One region of the Lysinibacillus sp. FW301-JW8 genome, then DNA from elsewhere that is predicted to be linked to it. Evidence: riboswitches for the same ligand, from Rfam matches in the RefSeq annotation. Region 1 holds a riboswitch; each other region holds the start of a gene.
The links. A riboswitch is a leader RNA that binds a small molecule or an ion and turns the genes downstream of it on or off. The one in region 1 is predicted to bind cobalamin.
Positions count from the first base shown of each region.

Region 2: another riboswitch for cobalamin. It lies ahead of cobT (nicotinate-nucleotide--dimethylbenzimidazole phosphoribosyltransferase); the one in region 1 lies ahead of AC3WOM_RS12645 (glutaredoxin family protein).
Region 3: another riboswitch for cobalamin. It lies ahead of AC3WOM_RS11230 (ABC transporter substrate-binding protein); the one in region 1 lies ahead of AC3WOM_RS12645 (glutaredoxin family protein).

Region 1 is NZ_JBYTBB010000027.1:44,314-47,598, forward strand. Features, by position in the region: gene AC3WOM_RS12640 (alpha/beta hydrolase) at 1-998, shown strand, start outside; cobalamin riboswitch at 1,665-1,842, shown strand; gene AC3WOM_RS12645 (glutaredoxin family protein) at 1,963-2,187, shown strand; gene nrdI (class Ib ribonucleoside-diphosphate reductase assembly flavoprotein NrdI) at 2,184-2,543, shown strand; gene nrdE (class 1b ribonucleoside-diphosphate reductase subunit alpha) at 2,540-3,285, shown strand, end outside.
Region 2 is NZ_JBYTBB010000002.1:149,777-153,061, reverse strand. Features, by position in the region: gene AC3WOM_RS01695 (trimeric intracellular cation channel family protein) at 1-314, shown strand, start outside; gene cobT (nicotinate-nucleotide--dimethylbenzimidazole phosphoribosyltransferase) at 444-1,505, opposite strand; cobalamin riboswitch at 1,595-1,771, opposite strand; gene AC3WOM_RS01685 (DMT family transporter) at 1,817-2,677, opposite strand; gene AC3WOM_RS01680 (response regulator) at 2,961-3,285, opposite strand, start outside.
Region 3 is NZ_JBYTBB010000022.1:51,154-54,438, reverse strand. Features, by position in the region: gene AC3WOM_RS11235 (FecCD family ABC transporter permease) at 1-978, opposite strand, end outside; gene AC3WOM_RS11230 (ABC transporter substrate-binding protein) at 975-1,937, opposite strand; cobalamin riboswitch at 2,122-2,306, opposite strand; gene AC3WOM_RS11225 (acyl-CoA dehydrogenase family protein) at 2,365-3,285, opposite strand, start outside.

The DNA.
Region 1 (3,285 bases):
TAATAAAATATGTCGGTGTATTCATTATTATAATACTGGTAATCGCACTTTTCAGGCCTACATGGACTTCGAATATAAAAGGGGATAACAGTATTAACGTTCTAGAACAAGTTGAGATCAATGGTACCAAACAGCAAATCATGATTAGAGGTCGTAATCAAAATAACCCGGTCATTATATATGTACACGGGGGACCTAGTATGTCCGAAATTCCTTATACCAAGTACGAAGACTTATTAGAAAAGGATTTCACTGTCGTTAATTACGATCAAAGAGGAAGCGGCAAATCGTATCAGTTTAATGAGGATTATTCTAACTTAACAGCAGATGTACTTGTAGATGATTTAATAGCACTTACAGATTATATTTCCCAACGTTTTGGCAAAGAGAAAGTAATATTAATAGGCCATTCTTATGGAACATACCTAGCAACTAGGGCTTCTTATAAAGCTCCAGAAAAATATGAAGCCTATATTGGAATTGGTCAGGTGAGTAATATGCAAGAAAGTGAAATAGATAATTTGAATTATACAATAAGTGAAGCGAAAAAAGCCGGAAATACAGAAGATGTGAAATACTTAGAGGGAATCGCTGAAAAAATACATGCTGGAGAGTCAGCGGCTCCAAGAGGTTATGTAGGGAAGTACGGCGGCGCTACAAGACTTATTAATATGTCGGATGGCGATATACTATTAAGTCGTGAATATAATTTGTTGGATTTTATTCGCTATAACAATGGAATAGCTAAGACACAAGCACAACTTGTTAAAGAGGTTTTTGATAAGCCACTACCTAAGATAGTTACCAAACTTGAGTTACCTTTTTATTTTGTAATGGGTAAATACGACGCTATGACTTCATATAATGCAGCAAAAAATTATTTTGATGTAATGGAAGCGGATAAAAAAGAATTTATTTCTTTCGAGCAATCAGCTCATTATCCACAATTTGAAGAGAAGGAAAAATTTTATAGATGGATGTGCGAAACATTTAAATAGGTAAGCTTTGATATCTGTCGGAAATCTTGATTGGGAATATTCCTCTTAAGGGATATAATATGTTACAAATGGGAAAATGATTATTTAAAAATAGTTTCTTTTATAGTTCGAAAAATGGTAAAGTGAAAGAAGTCTATGATAGTTTAATAGACTGTGAAAGAGAGTATAATCTTATAACAGCAATTAGATTATATAAATTATTATCCTCAGTTATAAGGATTTGTCTCTATTTATTCGGTATAGAATAATTTGTTAGGATTTATTAAAAATCAAAATTAAAACAGTCTATTATTCTTCTTCGGAATAAGGGCTGTTTTTATGTAAAGATTATTAGTAGTAGCTTATGCCTCTATATTTTTGATGTTATATTCCAAAAAGGTATTTACATAATTATTTCTTGCATAAGAAAGGCAAGAAACGGACTTTAATCTTTAACATTAGTTGATTAAGGAAATACATAGTGTTACATATTTCTTTATCAGTTGTCTATTATTGTTGAAATAATAGATGGACTATTGTTCTATAGCGTTAAGCTGCCTAACTATCAACTTGCTTAACATCATTTGGCGGAAAATATCGAATAATCTTACTATTAAGAAGTCTCTAATCTAGATTTACTTTTATTTTGAAGGATGGTACACTTAGTTCTATTGGAAAAACAATATATTGTGTTTGTTTTATTCGGGTACTACTATATGTAGTTTAATAGGGAAGTTCGGTACAATACCGACGCTGTCCCCGCAACTGTAAAGCTGACGATGATTTAAGCCACTGTGCTTTCGCATGGGAAGGAAATCAGAGAGTGAAGCAAAGCCAGGAGACCTGCCTATATAAAACACAACAATCATTTCTTCGGGGATTAAGAAATGGGGACGTAGCTATTTTTATGTATTTTTAACGTTTCCATTTTAGGCTATCTCTCTTGAAGGGAAAGCCTTTTTATATTATGAAAAGAGGGATTTATTTGAAACTTTATACGAAAACAATTTGCCCGAAATGTCTTTGGGTAAAATCTGAATTACAACGAGTAGGAATTGAAGCAGAAATTGTGAATATAGATCATGATGAAAAAGCAAAGCAAACTATTATGGATGCAGGGTTTTTAAGTGTGCCAGTTCTTGAATATAATGAGACATTTATAGGGGATGTTAAGGAAATTGTTTCTCAAATCGAGCTGATTACACTATGATCGTCTATGCTAGTCGTACAGGAAATGTCCGAAATGTTGTCTCTAAATTAAGGGGGAAATCAATGGAACTTTCTGAGGAATTACTGTTGGGTGAGCCATACCTTTTAATAACATACACTGACGGATTAGGTGATATCCCTACTAAAGTGGCTCGTTTTTTAGAACAAAACGGGAATTACTGCAAGGGTGTAGTTGTAAGTGGCAACAGTAACTTCGGCCATACGATTTTTGGCGCTGCTGGTGAGAAAATTGCAGCAAAGTATCATGTGCCTCTAGTACGTAAATTAGATTTACGAGGAAATCAAAATGATTATGAAGCAATACAAACGTTTTATGAAATGAGGGTAATCGCATGAAAACATATTTAAAGCTTAATAATGATGTACTGAATCGTTATAGTACAACAGGTCAATTAGAGTTAGAAAAGGATCGAGAAGCAACACGCCGCTACTTTTTAGAATATGTAAACGTGCGTCTACGTTACTTTATTGATATTGAGGAAAAAATCCGTTATTTAGTCGATGAGGGTTATTATGAAAAAGCATTTATCGATATGTATGAAATGGAATTTATTAAAAAGCTGTACAAAAAGGCATATGATTATCATTTCCGTTTCCCATCCTTTATGAGTGCGAGTAAATTTTATGATAGTTATGCTATGAAGAGCCGTGACGGGGAAGAAATTTTAGAAAAATATGAGGACCGTATTGTTATTATTGCTTTGTATTTAGCACAAGGTGACATGATCTTAGCAGAACGTTCTGTTGAAGCGATGATGGAAGCGTATCAGCCTGCAACACCAACAGCTTTAAATAGTGGAAAGAAAGCACGTGGAGAACTAGTAAGCTGCTTTAAATTATCAATGGATGACTCAATGAATAGTATTGCTGAAAATATTGGTTATTGCTTGGAGCTATCACGCCTTGGCGGTGGGGTTGGAGTAAATTTAACAGATTTACGTCCTTTGGGTGATCCAATTAAAGAGATTCTAAATCGTGCAAGTGGTGTAATCCCAGTAGCGAAATTGCTAGAAAACTCTTTCAGCTATTCCAATCAACTAGGACAACGAAATGGCTCGGGCGTTGTCTATTTAAATAT
Region 2 (3,285 bases), on a different contig from region 1:
TATCTGCATTTGCTATTCAAGGTGCCCTCTATGCGGTAAAGCTCGATATGCCAATTAGTGCGGTTATTGTAGCTGCTGTCTTAACTGGCTCAGGAGGCGGGATTGTTCGGGATCTATTAGCAAGACGCAAGCCCCTCGTATTACGTGATGAAATTTATGGTGTTTGGGCAGCTCTTGCAGGACTTGTGATTGGTTTAGAAGTTTTAACAGGCGACCTCTTTTTATATGGATTATTTGGAATAATTACAGTGCTAAGAGTTCTTTCCTATATGAAGAAATGGCGTTTGCCTTTACGAAAGCTGAATCGAGCATGACTATTTTATGAATAGTAACAAGCCCAAATAGTTCGATTAAATGGGCTTGTTATACTTTTTGCTGCTGCCAAGAAATGCCTCAAGCAAATATTTTTTCAACCATCAGCATTTATAAATAGAAAGTGTGCTTCATTCATTCGTTTCTACTAGCACTACAGATTCTTCAAGTGTAGCCATGTTTTTAATCATGGAGCATGCTGCATCTAAAATTGGAAAGGCTAAAGCTGCACCAGAGCCTTCTCCTAAACGCATATTCATATGTAGCATTGGTTCTACCCCTAGCAACTTGGCTGCTATTTTTGCACCTGGTTCTTCTGAGGCATGGGAAGGAATGATGTAGTCCTTTATTTTTGGCTCAAGCTCAAATGCTATGAGGGCAGCAATCGTAGAAATAAAACCATCAATAACAACAGGCTTGCGATTTGCAGCCCCAGCAAGTACAATCCCAGCCATAGCAGCTATTTCTAAGCCACCAACTTTTGCAAGAATATCAATAGCATCGTTGCGATTGGGCTTGTTTAATGCAATAGCATGTTGAATAACCTTCACCTTATGCGCAATTCCCCCCGCTCCCACACCAGCGCCCATTCCTGTTACTACATTTGGATGACAGGCATGAAGCACGGATAGGATAGCTGCACTTGGGGTAGTATTCCCAATACCCATTTCTCCAGTTCCAAGAATATCCACTCCATTTTTAATTTCGCTCGTTGCGACTTCAATTCCTACTTCGATGGATTGAATAGCTTCCTCTCTTGACATAGCTGGACCCTTTGCCATATTGTCTGTTCCATATTTAATTTTCTTTAGAATGACTCCAGCATCAAGTGGTAAATCTTCTTTTACACCAACGTCGACCGTTACAATTTTGGCATTGGTTATGCTGGCGATTGCACAAACACCCGTTAGCCCTTTTGGAAAATTCATTGTTTGTAAAAAGGTTACCTTTTGTGGATTGGAAGTTACATCTTCCTCACAAACACCGTGATCTGCTGCACAGACAATAATTGCCTTGCTCTCAATTTTAGGAAATAATTCTCCTGTAATGCCAGCAAGCTGTACAGCAAGATTTTCCAGTCCCCCCAAGCTTCCAGGTGGCTTGCTCAGAGAGTCTATATATTCCCTAGCTTTCCCCATCATATGGCTATCCACATTTTGAATTTTTTTAATCGTTTGCTGTAATAATTGCATGAAACTATTCCCCTTTCTATCTTTCGAGACAATATAAAAAGCCTGCAGTTTATTCATCACAAATAAACTACAGACTTTTCCATCGTCTATATAATCGAAGCAATTAGGCAGGTCTCCTGGCTTAATTTCAACATTTCATAGAACCTTCCCAGCACCATGCTAGTGGCATTCTCTATGAAACTCCTTTTTACAGTGGCGGGACCGCTAAAGACTCTCACTTTATTCCCTATTCTCCCATAATGGGCACCCAATGCTATTATGCAATTACTTTAAATTTACTGTAAAGATTTCTTGCTGTCAATATGACACCTTTAAAGTTCTTTCTGATCGATTTCACTAATAAAGGTCGCACCAAGTAATAGAATGGCTCCTATTATTTGTAGCACAGTCATTTTTTCTCCTATAATCATCGTTGAGATAACCAATGACGTTAGAGGGTCAATATAGCTTAGAATGGCTATACTTTGCCCCTTTAATTGACTCATTCCCAAAAAGAAAAGATAGAAGCCTATACCAGCATGGACAATACCCAATGCTATAAGTAAACTAATGGATTTTATATCGATATGCATGATTTGGAATCCATTTGTTCCATAAAGATAAAGTGCCAGAAATAACGCTGCTAAAGAAAGCTGCACAATTGTGTTAGCAGGCTCTTTAAGTCCATGAATATACTTGTTGACAAAGGTTACGAATGTATAGAAACATGCTGCAATAAGCCCATACACTATACCGATATCCTGCCCATTTTCTCCTGCAACTTGGCTATGGACAATAAAGAATAATCCAACCAGCGCCACACAGACATAGAAAATTTTTCTTAGATACAGTTTTTCCTTTAATATAATCGGTGATAAACAAATCACTAAAACTGGCGCAAAATAATAACTAAGCGCTGCATTTGCAATGGTTGTTTCTTTGTATGCTTGAAAAAGAAAAATCCAATTCCCACATAATGCTACACTAGATAGCAGCAATGGCCATATATTAGGCAGAATAGATACTTTCGTTATTTTTTCTTTCTTTGCGATGAAAATTACCAATAAAAAGCAAGAGCCAATGACACTCATCCAGAATGCAATTTCACTGGATGGTAGCTGTATATATTTTGCAAAAACACCGACAGCTCCGAAGATAATCATAGATAAAACAAATGCAAATTTTCCGCTCACTTCTGATTCCTACTTTCTACTTATATAGTTTTTAGCCTATACAGTAGAATCTATTGAAAGAAGAGCAAGCTAGTGTGGAATGCCTTAAACAGTAGATTCTACTGTAAAGACATTGTTGGAGGTGCTATTGATCGGAACATATTACCCATCCTTTCTATGTTCAACTCGGACATTCTATAGTTATTTTACCGAAACCCACGTACTATATCAATTATGCCTCGGGAGACTTCTGTACCTGCCGCTGTCGCTGTGCTTTCGCGTAAAAGACATTTGCTGAAAGAAGTTAAATAGTTCGATATTTGGCGGGTGTCATCCCAACATATTTTTTAAATACTTTACTAAAATACTCTTCATTACTATAGCCCACTAACGAAGCAATTTCATTATTTCTTTTATTACTATGAACTAGTAGCTGCTTTGCCTTGTCAATTCTAAGCTCATTTAACAGGTGGATGAAATTTTTATCAATGCTTTTTTTAATTAATATACTTAAATTTGCTTGGCTTTTGTTAAATATGCCTGATAAATAATTCAAATCTAACTGTGGATCATCAAAATGTGTATAAATATAATCGACTATTTTTTTCCCTAAATCATCTCTATTGCCA
Region 3 (3,285 bases), on a different contig from region 1:
TCGCTGCTTATAAAAAATATAGGAAAAAACAGGTGCCCCAATAAATGCAGTAATAACACCAATCGGTAGCTCCCTTGGCATAATAATTGTTCGTGCGATTAAGTCACAAATAATAAGCAATGTAGCGCCATTTAAAAATGATAATGGTAATAAATGACGATGGTCTGAGCCCCAAATCATCCTTGTCATATGTGGTACAACTAATCCAACGAAACCAATCGTTCCTGAAACAGCTACTGCTGCTCCTGTCAGCATGGATCCACCTACTAAAATTAAATACTTACTCCGCTTCACATTAACACCTAAGTGCTTTGCACGTTCTTCCCCATATAGCAGTACATTTAATTCCCTTCTTTGTGTCCAAAGCATTAATGAACCTACTATTACAAATGGGATAATCATTTGCACGAAAGGCCAGCCGCGCATGGATACTGAACCAAGCAGCCACCCTATCACTTGCCGCAGCTCCTCACCAGATAAGGCAATCATTAGAGAAATAAGTGAGCCTAAAAATGAGCTAAAGATGACCCCAGTTAAAATCAGCGTTTCCATTTTCAATGAACGATCTACTATTCTTGCAAAGCTCATGACTGCTACCATCGTTAACACTGCTCCAAGCATACTGAAGGTTGGCAATGCATAGAGTCCAACTACTGGAATTGATATGCCAAAAAATATTGTCATTACGGCTCCAACTGATGCACCTGAAGAAACACCTAATGTATAAGGGTCTGCTAAAGGGTTTTTTAACAAGCCCTGAAAAGCAGCTCCTGCAATGGCAAGTGACGCACCCACAAGCCCTGCTAGGAAAACTCGTGGCAGGCGTATTTTCCAAAAAATATTGGCAGCCGTTTCATCAGCTGCTTTATTCCACAATACCTCTAGCGGAATATGAACAGAGCCTATTGCTACGCCGCACCAGATGCTGATGATAAGAAGCGTTATGGCGGTTACATAGGCTGCAACTATTTTACTCACTCAAATGCCTCGGGGTAGATAGCTTTCGCTAATTCTTCAAGTCCCTCTCCTAAACGAGGTCCTTGACGACTTGTTGTACTCTCATCTACCTGAACAATGGCTTTATTTTTCACAGCATTAATTGTGTCAAAGCCAGCACGCTGTGGTAGCTTTGTTAAAATATCAGGTACATAATGATATGTCACCACGATGACATCTGGATTTTTTGCAATAATTTGTTCGGAACTGATTTCATACCAGCCTGCTGTATCTGCTGCAACATTTTCGGCATGAATCATATTTAATATTTCATTCATAAATGTATCTTTACCAGCTGTAAATATTTGTGGCTCATCAGATGCTTCTACAAAGACTTTCTTTGGCTTTACATCCTCGAGTTTTGCTAGAACCTCTTCTACTTTTGCCTTCATATCTTTAATAATTTTTTCGGCCTCAGGTAATTTCCCAGTTGCACGACCTAGTTGTTCAATTGTTGTATATGTCTCATTAAAGTCCTTCGCATCTTTTACAACAAAAACCTTTAAACCGGCAGATTCAAGCTGTTCAATGGCCCCTGCCGAAAGTGTCATACTCGATTCATGAGCAAACACAATATCTGGATTTAAGGCAATAATTTGCTCATTATTATATTCCATGCCGCCAACTTTTTGCTTTTCAGCTGCCTCTGCAGGATAATCATCATTATCGGTAACACCAATTATTTCATTGTTTAAGCCAAGAGCAAATAAAATCTCTGTGTTACTTGGAATAAGAGAGACTATTTTCTCAGGGGGTGCTTCCAGCGTAATATCCTTGCCAACAGCATCCGTTATCGTCATTGGGAATGTTGCTTTGTCTACCTGTGATGTTTCTTGCTGCTCAGAAGATGCGGGCTTTTCATTTTTTGCCCCTTCCCCACAGGCCACAAGTAAGCCAATTGCCAAAAATGCGGCCAATCCTAATTTCCAAAATTTCTTCATGTGAATCCTCCTAGTTTATCGGTGCCTATATTGTAACAACTTATTTTGCTGATGGATCGGTAATCGACAAACTTTGTAAGTTTATCGCCCACTTTTTCTAATCAAAACAAATACCCCTCATTCAAAGTGAGGGGTAATAGTGCACAAAAATACGCAAAATCCACCACCCTATCCTCGTAGGTTGAAAAGTGTTTCTATAAAGGCAGGTCTCCTGGCTTGTGCTACATACGTTTTTTCAAGCCTTCCCGAAAAACTTTCAGTGGCGTACATTGAAAAAACTAGCACATACAGTGGCGGGACCGCATCGGAATATCACCGATTTCCCTTTTCACTTTACATAAGTAAAGAACCTTTATAATATTCAGTTGATTTTATTATACATGAAAACAAAAGAAGTCGCCTACCAATCTAGACGACTTCCCCTTTATTAAATGATATCTGTAAAATACTGGACTGTTTTCATCGGTGCCCCTAGTTCTCTTAATGCCCATGTATGCTCTAAATAAATATCTGCCAGCTTTTCATATTTCCCCCCGAATCTGTGTGCCCATTCAACTGCTACAACACTTTCATACATATGCGCCATTTTTTCTGCTACCGCTTTTGCCTCAAATGTTTTCGTTGCTTCATCCAAAGAGCTAAATGTATGCAATGTCGATTTCAAATGCACTAATTGTTCCATTACTAATTGGACTAGAGGGCTGTCAGCTAACTTAGCTAAGCGCTCCTCCATAACACGTACAAACAACTCATGGGCTTGGAATTTATCTACTAAACGAATCAGCTCCAATGCCAGTATATTGGCAGTTCCTTCCCACACCGTAAGCACCTGTGCATCTCTTAGTAAGCGAGGTGTTACAAAGTCTTCAATATAGCCATTTCCACCATGTAATTCAATCACTTCACTCGCATATTTCACCGCTTGCTCGGCTGTTTCCTTTTTCATAATGGCAATATTTAAACGATTCATGATCATATCCTCATGATTGCCCTGACCACTTGTCACTTTATCATATAGCTGAATAAGATCAAAAACTGTTGTTACTTCTACATGAAGCTTTGCCGCTAATTTTCCTAGTGTATCCTGAATCATTGGGTATTGCGTTAAAGGCTTACCAAAGGCATAACGATTTGTCACATAATGCTTTGCCTCTAAAAAGCCGCGTCGCATAATACCTATAGAAGCTACAGCATTGCAAATTCTTGATAGATTAAGTGCCTCTAGCATATAATAAATCCCTTTATTGGGCTCACCTACAATATAGCCAAGTGCACCCTCAAATTCTACTTCACCAGAGGGTACTGCCTTCACACCGAGCTTATCCTTTAAACGGCGAATACGAAGATT